Rubripirellula tenax: one gene and its partner. The main gene of each other region encodes a partner of the protein of the gene in region 2 in a complex. Links are inferred from orthologs where the notes say so. Each region holds a gene or a part of one and is shown on either strand. Other genes may lie near its edges.

Evidence for each region. Proteins that work in one complex are often made in the same cells at the same time.
Region 1: the proteins of carB (region 2) and carA are in contact, whole or in part, in a solved structure (PDB 1KEE), measured with the Escherichia coli proteins. The link is inferred for Rubripirellula tenax from one-to-one orthologs.

The regions. Positions count from the first base shown.
Region 1 is NZ_SJPW01000001.1:1,245,273-1,249,669, forward strand. The notes cover bases 1-2,961. They hold carA (glutamine-hydrolyzing carbamoyl-phosphate synthase small subunit), read right to left. Parts: upstream 2,066-2,961; coding sequence 935-2,065; downstream 1-934. Other genes in these bases: Poly51_RS04665 (monovalent cation/H+ antiporter complex subunit F), read right to left, coding at 1-240; Poly51_RS04670 (Na+/H+ antiporter subunit E), read right to left, coding at 321-803; Poly51_RS04680 (glucan biosynthesis protein), read right to left, coding at 2,164-2,961. Outside these bases: more of Poly51_RS04680, read right to left, coding at 2,962-3,726; Poly51_RS04685 (aldo/keto reductase), read right to left, coding at 3,757-4,397. UniProt on the Escherichia coli protein: Small subunit of the glutamine-dependent carbamoyl phosphate synthetase (CPSase).
Region 2 is NZ_SJPW01000003.1:2,677-11,584, forward strand. The notes cover bases 2,083-5,898. They hold carB (carbamoyl-phosphate synthase large subunit), read right to left. Parts: upstream 5,532-5,898; coding sequence 2,283-5,531; downstream 2,083-2,282. Other genes in these bases: Poly51_RS10990 (ThuA domain-containing protein), read right to left, coding at 5,759-5,898. In the rest of the region: Poly51_RS10975 (helix-turn-helix transcriptional regulator), read right to left, coding at 1-283; Poly51_RS10980 (sigma-54-dependent transcriptional regulator), read right to left, coding at 545-1,996; more of Poly51_RS10990, read right to left, coding at 5,899-6,796; Poly51_RS10995 (DUF1501 domain-containing protein), read right to left, coding at 6,845-8,296; Poly51_RS11000 (PSD1 and planctomycete cytochrome C domain-containing protein), read right to left, coding at 8,300-8,908. UniProt on the Escherichia coli protein: Large subunit of the glutamine-dependent carbamoyl phosphate synthetase (CPSase).

The DNA.
Region 1 (4,397 bases), on a different replicon or contig from region 2:
CGTTGTCGTGAATCGCAACAGCGCCACCATGCCGATGAAATTCATCAGGCTATAGAGCAGCGCCAGGTCAAGAAAATCGGTACGGCCACTCATGAAGCTGACGACCGAAATCAACAGCACTGTTTTTGTGCCGAACATGTTCAGCGCCAACACGCGATCGAAAACCGTCGGGCCAAGCATCGCCCGTGTCAGTGCCAATGTCATCGTGACCAGCACCGCAGCGCTGGCGACGGCAAACATGCTTGGGAAGGGAAAGACAGTCGCGGAATCCGTCGCGTGGGTGATCGGTTGGGCGCTGGCGATCAGCATTGAAAACGGATTCACTCTGAACGCTCCAATCGACAGATCCTTCGATCGATGTCACCGGACATGTCTTCGTCAGCGTCGGAGATGGACAACGCGTGAATCATGATTTTGTCTTCGATCAAATCGACCGACACCGTACCCGGCGTCAGCGTGATCGAATTTGCCAGGATTACACGACCGAGTGCGCTCTTTTGGTTCGACTGAATGGTCACCACGTTGCGGTTGAGCGGCATGTCGCGCGACAAAATGATTTTGGCGACATGGACATTCGATTCAACAATTTTGAATGCCAACCACGGCGCGAATTGCGTGAAGGGACGCAAGCCGAGTTGAGCCGGCGCGCCTTCTTCGTCGACAATTCGCATTCTCGCCGACAACCAAAGACTCAACACACACGACCCAAATCCCAGTCCAAGCAGAAAGGGATTGTCGAAGTGCCCGGACCACAACAGCCAGTTGGCCAGCAGGGCGACGCCGAGGGAAATGGTGTATTTCACGCTACTCGTTGCGGTGGGATATCTCGAATCGTCGATCCATTCGACGGTAACACGACTGCCACGAAGTCGGGATCATACAAAGATTCACCGGTTCATGGCGAGGCGAGATTCGAGGGATGCCAGCGTCGCTGTCAAACTGCCGCAGCAGTCAGCAGATCCTGGAACCGGTCGAACAGATAATGACTGTCGTGCGGTCCGGCGGCCGCTTCGGGGTGATACTGAACACCGAATGCGGGATGGGTTTTGTGGCGCACGCCCGCAACCGTATCATCGTTCAAGTTACGGTGTGTGATTTCAAGGTCTGCGGGCAACGAGTCGGCGTCGACTGCGAAGCCGTGGTTTTGCGTGGTGATCTCAACCTTGCCCGTCGTCAGATCCATCACCGGTTGGTTCGCACCGCGATGGCCGAACTTCAACTTGAAGGTCTTCGCGCCACATGCCAGTGACAACAACTGATGACCTAAGCAGATTCCAAAAATCGGTGTCTTCCCCAACAGCTCGCTGATCGTCTTGATCGCATAGTCAAGCGGCTCGGGGTCGCCGGGACCGTTGGACAGAAACACACCGTCGGGCGACAGTTTCATGATCTCGGCCGCTGTCGTGTCGCCGGGTACGATCGTGACCTTGTAACCACGCGACGCAAAGTGTCGCGGAATGTTCCACTTCATGCCAAAGTCCATGCAAACGACGTGGGTGCCGCCACCTGAATCGACGGCCGCACCGATTTCACAAGCGGTCCAATCGTCAAGTTTTTCGTCCCAGGATGTGACGGACTTGCTCATCACTTCGCGAACCAAATCGCGTCCGACCAGGCTGGGTGCGGCTTTGGCTTTGGCAATCAACGATGCATTGTCGGCGTCCGTGGTCGACAAAATACCTCGCATCGCTCCGGCGGTTCGGATGTGCCGCACCAACGATCGTGTGTCGATACCCGACAACGCGATGACGTTGTGCTTTTTCAAATAGGTGTCCAGGTCGCCGCTCGCGCGATAGTTGCTGTGGATCCGGCTGAGCTCGCGAACGATAAACCCGGACAGCGACGGAACGCGGTGTTCGACATCGATTTCGTTGACGCCGTAGTTGCCGATTTCCGGGTACGTCATCGTGACGATTTGGCCGTGATAGCTGGGATCGGTCAAGATTTCTTGATAACCGGTCATCGACGTATTGAAAACAACCTCGCCGGTCACTTCGCCAGCCGCGCCGAACGATTGGCCAGGGAATACGGAGCCGTCTTCAAGAACGAGTTTTGCGGGAGTCATGGAAAATCAGCGGGAAACAACGGGGCAGGGTCAAACCGAGGAATTTACAACGCTTTTAGCTTATTCCAAACGGCGTTTTTAGGTAAGGAGCGGTGAAATTACCGTGTGTAGACGTCTGGGTAGACAAATTGCGGCTCGTCGTGAGGGCAAAGATACGAGAAGGTCTCCGAGACCGGCTGCCCGCGGTGACGCAGCGTTGCCTTGATCTCCATGGGTGCCGGTTCCGAGGGCGTTGCGACCATTTTTAGCAGCCAGTCGCCGGTTTGCGTCTTGGTCAGCTTTTGTTCGGAAATGGCACCGCGAACCGTGGCGATCGCGACGTCGATATACGCGGTTGCGGGGATTTCGCGGATCACTTCGCCCGCAAAGCGGACCGTCAATGCAATCGACTCGGCGCCGCGTTTCAGTTCCAGCGACGTCGCCCGAGCGACGTTGGATTGCCCGCCATGGTCGCCCCCGAAAAACTCGACCGTGTATCGAAGCCGCAGGGGGGCATCCGTTGTGGGGGGTAATTGGGGGATCCAGTAGGCACCAAGATTGTCGATGCCTTCGTGAGCACCGGGCAATTCCAACAGCTCGATGCGGCCCGCACCCCAATCACCGTGCGGCGTAACGAACACACTGGGCCGTTTGTTGTACAACGCGTTGTGATCGTCGAAATGAAAGAACGAGGTATTCCGCTGCATCAAACCAAACCCGAGCAAACGATCGGTCGGAAACGAAGTCACCGAGGGATACGGCGGTCGGGCGATCGCTCGCCAGGTCCAGTCGCTATGGGCCGCCTCGCCGGTGCGAATCAATAGGCCGTCGGAATCATGAACCGACGGCCGCGCGTCTTTGGGCGGACCGCGCAAACCATCGCCCCAAATCCACATGCTGGTCAGCGGTGCGATGGCCAGCTTCTTGGGGACTCGGCGAAAATGAAGTGACGATCGAACGTCAATCGACGTCGTCGTCGCGCCGGGCATCAATTCGAACTGGTAAGCGCCGCAGACGGTGGGGCTATCCAGTAACGCACGCACCGTGACGGACTTTGCATCCGGGGTGGGTTCGTCGATCCAAATCGCACGATAGAACGGAAACTCTTCGGCACCCTCGGTTGCAATGTCGATCGCCAAACCACGTGCCGACGCACCGTAAACGTTGGATTCACTGCGGGCGCGAAAATAGCTGGACCCCAAAAACGTCAAGAATTCTTCTTCGGCGCCCCTAGGAAAACGTCCGGCGATTTTGATTCCCGCATGACCGGCATCAGCGATGGATTTCGGATCCAAGCCATGAAGATCATAAGTGAAGTCGTCCGTCGAAAACGGGATCAACCGGTTTCGATCGTCTTCGCGAACGAACAACCAAACGCGGTCGCGCTGTACAAACCCTTGGTGGAACGTTTCGATCCAGAAAGGCCGATCCGTTCCCCACCACGTCGCATTCTCGATCTTGTATTGAATCTTGACGTATTGGTCATACACCATTGCCGCCAAAGATTCCGGCACGGCACGCCGAGGTACAAAATCCGACGATGCGGTCTGTTTTGCTAACTGATCCAAGTCGTCAAACGTTTCGACTTGCGAGTATCGGGCGACGGCAACCAACGCCTCAGAATCCTCCGCCCCCGCAAGCGAAGTGAACGTGAAAAACAGTACGACACTCAAAAAACGCATGAGTTCCTATCGCCGATTCGTTTCGAAAGACTATTCGTAGATTGGGAAAAATGTGTTGAACGCAGCTTCGCAAAAATCGCCGGGGTCATTGAATCGACGATGACGGTCGAGTCCTGCGATTCGCTTCATGTGGTCATCCGACAACGTGAAATCGAAGACCGCCAAATTCTCTTTCAAACGATCAACGTTCGAAGTCTTCGGAACCACCGACGTGCCTCGCTGGACACCGAACCGCAACAACACCTGTGCCGGGCTTCGACCAACGTCCGTCGCGATCGACTTGATCGTGTCGTGTTCCAACAGCGATTCACTCGCCTCGGCCATGTTCAACTGAAAATACGACTGTGCCCCTAGCGGCGAGAACGCGGTCACGGCGATGTTGGACTGGTCACAAAACCGCAGCAGTTTTTCTTGGGTCAGATACGGGTGCATTTCGACCTGCAACATCGCCGGCCCAATTTCGGCTTGATTGTCCAAATCGCGAAGCAACGAAACACCGAAGTTGCAAACCCCGATGTCACGCACCAATCCGTCGTGAACCAACGCTTCCATCGCCCGCCACGTATCGATGATCGGGATCGGCTGCGTTTGGACGGTCGGATTCGGCGCATCGGGATCGGCAAACCAACCTGGTGGATAACGTTTCTCGATCGGCACAAAGGCTTGTGCGA
Region 2 (8,908 bases):
CTTCGTCGAATGCCAGTCCGGCACCGGTCGTGCTCTCGCCGTGCATGGACCAACGATGCCGCCCGTGCGCCTCGGTAGCCTCTTGGATCGGAAAGCCGGCATCGCGCAGACGCACGAGGTCGCGGCGAACGGTTTTCAGGCTGACGCCGAACTGGCGCGACAGATCGTCGACCGTGACGCCTTGGCGACGATTCTGCAGCAGCCTCAACAGATGAAGCTGACGCTCGGTTGTGCCCAATTCTTTCATCACAGCCGCGGCCCCGTGCAGCGAGTAGGAAATCACCGGGGCCGCACCGTCCGTCTCGCTTCGCTGCCCCTGCGATCAAAATAGCAAAAACCCTTTTGCCAGTGGGGAGCCTACATAACCTGGTGGGCGGGGAGTGTCCAAGCTGGTGGATCGTGAAGGCTTTTCATGGTGCCGAACGGGGTTTTGGTGAACTGCTTTGCAGTTCACGTCCCGCGAACGGAGTCGCGGGTCCACGATGGGTTGCCCGCTGTGATCCTGTGGATCCGCTTGGAGGGTGTATGGTCTTTCGCCGCTTCGTTAGGACTCGTCGTCATCCGCGACTTCGGTGCCGTCTTCGTCTTTCTTGTATTGGTCCAGACGGCGGTATAGCGTTCGGGCTCCGATTCCCAGAACCTTGGCGGCTTCTTCGCGGTTGTCGCCGGTCAACTTGAGCGTCTCTTCGATCGCCCAACGTTCGATTACCTCCAGTCGCTTCCCGATCAAGTCGTTGTCGCCGGCGATGATGGGGAATTGCGTTTCGTCTTCGGCCACAGCCTCGGAGCTGTCCAAGAGTTCCGGCGGCAAATCGTCAACGTCCAGCTTGCCGTCGGTGTCCAGCACGACCATGGTTTCGACAAAGTTGCGAAGTTGCCGCACGTTTCCGGGCCAATCGTAGGCAAAGAATCGTTTGGTCACCGCGGGCGTGAAATGGGCCGTCGACTTGTCGTGCCGCCGCAGAAACATCTTGCGAAAGCTGTCCATCAACGGCACAACATCTTCGCGCCGTTCACGAAGGGCCGGCAATTCGATCGTCACGACTTTCAAGCGGTGATAGAGATCGCGGCGGAACGTACCCGCGTCGATCATTTCTTCGAGTGGACGATTGGTTGCCGAAATCAGCCGCACGTTTACCTTGATCGTCTTGTTGTCGCCGACTCGCGTGATTTGGTTTTCTTCCAGCACGCGAAGCAATTTGATCTGCGTCGCCATCGGCATGTCGCCGACCTCGTCCAAGAACAACGTGCCTCCGTTAGCATATTGAAACGCACCTTCGCGATCGGAAACGGCGCCTGTGAACGAACCTTTGACGTGACCGAACAGTTCGCTTTCGACCAAGTTTTCGGCAATCGCACCGGTGTTCATTGCAACGATGCGTTTGGCGCGCCTGGGACTGTTTTGGTGGATCGCCTGGGCGATGATTTCTTTGCCGGTCCCGTTCTCGCCCGTGATCAAAACGGTGGCGTCGGTCGAAGCGATTCGTCGAACCCGATCGACGACGTCTTGCATTTTCTTGCTGGTGTAGACGATCCCTTCGAAACCGAAGCGTTCGTCGAGCCGTTGATGCAGTTCGGTGTTCTCGCGGCGAAGCAGCACGGCGTTGGCGGCCTTTTCGGCGATCGCCCGAAGCCGATTCGGCGTGATTGGTTTTTCCAGAAAGTTGAAGGCCCCTTGCTGCATCGCTTGGACGGCGATTGGCACGGTCGCGTGACCGGTCACCATCACGACTTCGCAATCCGGCAAACGTTCTTTGGCGAGCGTAAGGATCTTCATGCCGTCGATATCATTCATCACCATGTCGGTGATAACGATGTCATACGTTTCGCGTTGTATCAACTTGGCCGCTTCGGGACCGCTGGTCGCCACTTCGCAAACGTAGCCGACCTTTTCAAGACTCTCTGTCATCGCGCGGGCGTGCGCTGCTTCGTTGTCGACGACCAACAGCTTCAAGCTGCTGGGATCAAATACGGTGGTGGATGCTTCGGTTGACATGTCTTGGCAAGAAAATGGAGGCAAGAAAATCTGAGGAAATCGACTTTGTCGCCCCGTTGTCCTGCAAAAGGGTTTCGTCATCGAATGCTGAGAATTCCACGCATTCGTTCAAAAAGGTCTCCCGTCTTGAAAGGCGGGATAAGGATCGTATGAACAACACGTGGGATAGGCTTCCAGCCTGTCAAATCTTGAACGACAGGCTGGCAGCCTATCCCACGTTCGCAAACCCGTTCGCTTTTTTCGCAGTGCGAAGCAGGGCGTGGTTCCTCCTCGGTTGCAACAAGTTTTAAGTGCTGGCGTAGCGGCTTTGCAGCGATTCAACTTTCATGGATCCGACCTTCATCGCCTTCATCGCTTTGACGGCGACTTCGGCGGCCGCGATCGTCGTGATGCACGGCACACCGGCCTGGACGGCGGCGGCACGAATGCGACCTTCGTCCGTTCGAGCGCCTTTGCCGCTGGGCGTGTTGAGAATCAACTGCACGTCATCGTTTTTTAGGAAGTCGATCAGGTTCGGGTGACCTTCGGCGATCTTTTTGACTTGCGTTACGGCTACGCCAGCTTCCTTCAATCGTGTTGCCGTCCCCGACGTGGCCAGCAACTCGAATCCCAAACCGATCAGATCGGCGCCAATGGAGACGACAGCATCTTTGTGGCGGGACGACAGGCTCATGAAAATCTTGCCCGCTTCGGGCAACACGCTGCCGGCCGCGATCTGGCTCTTGGCGAACGCCATCGAAAAATCATCGCTGATGCCCATCACTTCGCCGGTGCTTCGCATTTCGGGGCCCAGCACGATGTCGACGCCCGCGAACTTGCGGAACGGGAATACGCTTTCTTTGATCGAAACGTGACGCGGGATCGGTTCGCTGGTGATGCCCAACTCTTTCAACGTCATGCCGGTCATCACTTTGGTTGCGATTCCAGCGACGGGAACGCCCGTGGCTTTGGCAACGAACGGTGCGGTCCGACTGGCACGCGGATTGACTTCGAGCACATAGACCTTTGGGCCGTCGGCTTCGTCTTTGATCGCGAATTGAATGTTCATCAAACCGATCACCTTCAATCGCTTGGCCAACTTGGCCGTCGCTTCGCGGATCTCGGTAAGAACGGCTTCGCTCAAGCTGAACGTCGGGATCGCACATGCCGAGTCACCGGAGTGGACACCGGCTTCTTCGATGTGTTCCATGATCCCCATGATCACACAATCGGTACCGTCGGCGACCGCATCGACGTCGACTTCGGTGGCGTCTTCCAAGAAGCGATCAATCAGCACCGGTTGTCCGTCGGCCACGACAAAGGCTTCGGCGACATAGCGTTCGAATTGGGGTTGGTCGTAGCAGATTTCCATCGCCCGTCCGCCCAGCACAAAACTTGGCCGAACCAACATTGGGAACCCGATCTTCTTGCCTTCGATCCGTGCCTGTTCCATGTTGCGGGCGATGCCACTTGGCGGTTGTCGTAATCCGAGTTCGTTGATCAACTGCTGGAACAACTCGCGATCTTCGGCGGCATCGATCGTATCGACGCTGGTACCGATGATCGGCACGCCAGCTTCTTGCAGACCACGGGCAAGGTTAAGCGGCGTCTGTCCGCCGAACTGCACGATCACACCATCGGGCTGGACCGCGTCGCAAATATTCAGCACGTCTTCGATCGTAAGCGGCTCGAAGAACAGGATGTCGGACGTGTCGTAATCGGTGCTGACCGTTTCAGGGTTGCTGTTGACCATAACGCTTTCGATGCCGATTTCGCGAAGCGCGAAGCTGGCGTGACAGCAGCAATAGTCGAACTCGATGCCTTGCCCGATTCGGTTCGGACCACCGCCCAAAATCATGATCCGTTTCTTGTCACCCTTCGGCGGCAGTTCGGTTTCGGATTCATAGGTGCTGTAGTAGTACGGCGTGTACGCTTCGAATTCGGCCGCACAGGTGTCAACGCTTTTGAACACGGGCTTGATGTCCATTTCGATTCGTCGGGCGCGGACCTTGGTTTCGGTCGAGCCAAAAATCTTGGCGAGCTGGCGATCGGAAAAGCCGTTGCGTTTGGCGGCTCGCATTTCGTCGACGGTGATCTTGGAAAGCGAACCGATTTTGATCAGCCGCGTCTCTTCTTCGATGATTTGCGACAAGTGATCCAAGAACCACGGGTCGATGTGAGTCAGTTCGTGGATATGTTCGTTCGTCATCCCGGCCTTCATCGCGTAACGGATATAGAAGATCCGATCGGCGTTGGGGATGCTCAGCTTGGACGTGATTTCGTGTTGATCGGGCTGTTCATCGGTGCCCCATTTGTCACGATTGTCGCTGCCCAGTCCGAAGGCGCCGACTTCCAGACCTCGCATCGCCTTTTGGAACGATTCGCGGAAGGATCGGCCGATCGCCATCGTCTCGCCGACGCTCTTCATTTGAGTCATCAGCGTCGCGTCGGCTTCGGGGAACTTCTCAAACGCGAACCGAGGAATCTTGGTGACGACATAATCGATCGTCGGCTCGAAACAGGCCTTCGTCTTTTGCGTGATATCGTTGGACAGTTCCCACAATCGGTAACCGACGGCAAGCTTGGCCGCGATCTTGGCAATCGGAAAACCGGTTGCCTTGCTGGCAAGAGCGCTTGATCGGCTGACCCGTGGGTTCATCTCGATCACGATCATGCGTCCGGTATCGGGCTCGATCGCAAACTGGATGTTGCTGCCGCCGGTTTCGACACCGATTTCGCGGATGACGGCGAGCGATGCGTCGCGCATCCTTTGATACTCTTTGTCCGTCAACGTTTGGGCCGGCGCGACGGTGATGGAGTCACCGGTGTGGACACCCATGGCGTCAAAGTTTTCGATCGCGCAGATGATGACGACGTTGTCGTCACAATCACGCATCACTTCCATCTCGTACTCTTTCCAACCGATGATCGATTCTTCGATCAGCACTTCGGTGACGGGCGATTGATCCAGCCCATTTTGAACCAGCGAATCGAACTCGTCTTTGTTGTACGCGATGGCTGATCCTGAACCGCCCATCGTAAAGCTGGGACGCACGACGGCGGGCAAGCCAACTTCCTTCAGCGCCGCGCGGGCTTCGACGAGCGTTCCGATTGTGAACCCTTTGCAGACATCGAGGCCGATTTTTTCCATCGCCTCTTTGAACTGGTCACGTTCTTCGGCCTTGGCGATCACGGCAGTGTTCGCACCGATCATTTCGACGTTGTATTTTTTCAGCACGCCGTTGGCTTCCAATTCCATGGCGGCATTCAACGCGGTCTGTCCACCCAGCGTCGGCAGCAGCGCGTCGGGTCGCTCTTTGGCGATGATCTTTTCGATCATCTGCCACGACAGCGGCTCGATGTACGTCGCATCGGCGGTTCCGGGATCGGTCATGATCGTGGCCGGGTTACTGTTGACCAAGACGACGCGATACCCCTCTTCACGCAGCGCCTTGCAGGCCTGGGTTCCCGAGTAATCGAATTCGCAAGCTTGGCCAATCACGATGGGGCCGCTACCAATGATCAAAATCGTTTTAATGTCGTCGCGGGCGGGCACAGGTGTCTTTCCGGCGGGGGGGATTTTTCGTGGATGTCCGTCTGCGCGCTGGGCAATCGGGCCGTGGATCGTCCACCGCCTCCGACACGCAAATTACCCGACAGAATAGCAGAGAAATGCCGCAGCGCAGAGGACGCGTCCGGCACGCCGAAGACGCGTTTTTTCGGGAATCTTGGCCGCCCTAGGAAAAACGGTGCGAAAATCAACTCCGCGCGGGCCCGACAGCATCAATCCTTGGTCGGCTTTTCCGGATCCATAATCGGCGTGTCCCAGCCGGCCATGTCCAATGGCTTGACGCCACGGCGGTAGCCTTTGAAGCTGAACGTGGACGGGTGGTAGGGCCCCACCAAATCCGTGTTCAAATCGGCGCGGATGGCATCTTCGGATCCGATTGCCCACAGGCAACCGTTTACCATCATCCGCCGAAAACCGTCGTTGCGAAAATCCTCGCTGGCGCCATAGGTTGTTGTGAACGCGAGGCCCTTTTCGCCACCATCGATTTGGTAGTCGCGAATCCAAACGCCAGGGCAAGGATCTTTCCCTTCCGCCGGCGGTGAATCCGGCGTCATCCCTTGCAGCGGTTGGGCCAATGCCAGAACGGTACTGTTCGGCGCCGGGTCGACCCAGTAACCGCCGGCTTCGACCCAAGGATCTTTGACGCCACGCATGATCGGATGCTCGGCTTGTTCGGGGACGATGTCCAAACGCGTGCTCATGACGTGGTTCTTGCCATAGTGGCTGACCCAAGTCTCACCCAAGACTTGACGTCCAAATCCGCCCTTCATTTCTTCACCAGCGTACTTGTGATCGAAACGGGCGAACTGGGAGTCCTTGGGGATATTAAACGCGTGCGTGCTGGTCCGCGTACCGACGACGGGCCCGCCGCGTTGAAGATAGTCCACGATGGGTTGCATCTGCTGGGCGGGGAAGTTCTGGAACCGCAACCCGAACACCAACAAGTCGGCATCCTTGATCACATCGGTGTGCGGCATGTTGTTATTGCCCGGATGGATAAATCCAGTATCGGCATCGACGTTGAACAACACGGTGCATTTGAATCCGTGATGCTTGGCCATGATTCGCGCCAGGGCGGGCAACGCTTCTTCGCTGCGATACTCGTGATCCCCCGCCAAGAAGACGATGTGCTTCCCCGCACCTGGACCAGACTCGCCCTGATAGACCAGCGGCCCGTCGTCCCCCCAAGCCGGAGTGAACGTGCAAAGCAGCGAACAAATCAGCAAACCAAATCCAACGTAACAACGCATATCATTTTCTCGAATGGAGTTTAAAAATTCTTTGAACAACGGATCCCTTTAACCCGTCACTAACTTTTCAATCATGGCGCCCTCGTTGACCGTCGGTCGCTCGAGCCGCCCCTGGTGATTGTAGGACAAAGTGAGTCGGTCGAGTCCCATCAGGTGCAAAATACTGGCGTGGACGTCGTGAACATGGGCGCGATCTTGGATCGCGTGCAAGCCGAGCTCGTCGGTTGCCCCGATGGTTTGACCACCGCGAACTCCGCCGCCAGCCATCCACATCGTGAATCCGGTCGGATTGTGATCGCGTCCGTTCCCTTTCTCACTCATCGGCGTGCGTCCAAACTCGCCGCCCCAAACGACCAGCGTCTGGTCCAACAGACCGCGACGCTTCAAGTCGGCAAGCAACCCGGCGATCGGCACATCGACGCTGCCACAGTATTTTGTGTGATTGGCTTCGATGTTCGCGTGCGCATCCCAGCCGCTTCCCGTTCCGCTGTAAAGCTGTATGAACCGCACGCCGCGCTCGACCAAGCGACGCGCCAGCAAACAGATTTCGCCGTAGTTTTTCGTTTCTTTTCGGTCCAGCCCATACAAGCGACGCGTCTCGGCCGTTTCGCCCGCCAAGTCAACCGCCTCCGGTGCAGACGCTTGCATCCGCGACGCCAGCTCGTACGATCGGATCCGTGCGTCCAACGACGAAACGTCCGGCAACGTTGCGGCATGCGCGGCGTTGATCTGATGAATCCATTGCAACTTTCGCAATTGACGCTCGGCCGACATGCCGGCGGGCAAACTCAAATTTGCGATCACTTCGCCTTTGGGGCCATTGCCGACCGGAGTGCCCTGGTACGTCGCCGGCAAGAAACCGGGCCCCCAACTTCTCACTCCGTTGGTCGCCGGCTTCTTTTCATCTGTCATCACCACAAAGGCCGGCAGGTCTTCGTTCTCGCTGCCTAAACCGTACGTGATCCAAGACCCCAGCGACGGACGTCCACCCAGGATCGAGCCGGTGTTCATCAAGTTGCAACCGCCGGCGTGATTGATACCTTCGCCATAGCAGGAACGAATCACGGCCAAGTCGTCTGCGTGCTGCGCCACGCTCGGAAACCAATCGCTGGTTTCCAATCCGCTTTGACCATATCGCGTCCACTTTCGCTGCGATGCCAGCAAGGGCGCGCCGTGTTCACCCATCGCCGTGATCGGCGCGTTGAAACTGGCGGGCAAACCTTGCCCCGCCAACTCGTTCAGTAGCGGCTTGCGATCGAAAGTGTCCATTTGGCTGGGGCCACCTTCCATGAACAGAAAGATCACGCTTTTCGCCGTCGCCGGATGGTGCAACCGGCCTGCAGAGGACTCGGCCAGCGTGGAACCTGCCATCATTGCGTCCAACGCCAGCGCGCCGAAACCAGCACCGGCCGTCGTCAAAAATTGCCGACGGTTGGATACGTGTTGAATGTGGGGCACGCCGGCGGCGCGGCACAATCGCGATGGGTTCGCGAGATTCATCGATCACTCCACAAACAAAAAGGCGTTGCTATTGATCAAAATGTGACAAACGTCCGTCTGACCTTCGCTGCCGGATGCAGCCAATTTACCGAGTGACGACTTCAGTTCGTCAGACGCCTTGGCGCCCGTCAGAATTCGATGGACCCGGTCGACAAACGCGGCACCAAAAACCTCCGGTGCAACGACACGCACTTCCCCCTGCAATTCGCCACGTACTCGTTCGGCGACGCGCCCCGCTGCACCCAGAACACGAGGACTATTCAACATCATCAGCGATTGGGGCGCCGTCGTCGTTACATCGCGACGGGCCGTGCCGACTACGCCCGGCGGCACGTCCAGGGCGGCCAGCATTTCATCGGACGAGTTGCGAAACCGTCGGATATAGATCGAACGACGGCCCGCATGGTCGCTCGGCCCCGGACCACCCCCGGTGTCGATCAAACCGTCCATCGCAACCAGCAATGAGTCACGATATTGTTCCGCATCCAAGCGGCGAACCGTTCGGTGCCACAGCAATCGATTGTCGGCGTCGACCGTCTTCGCCGCTGCCGCGTCATGGTGGACAGCCGATTGTCGATAACTTGCGGTCATCACGATCTCGCGCTGGATCCG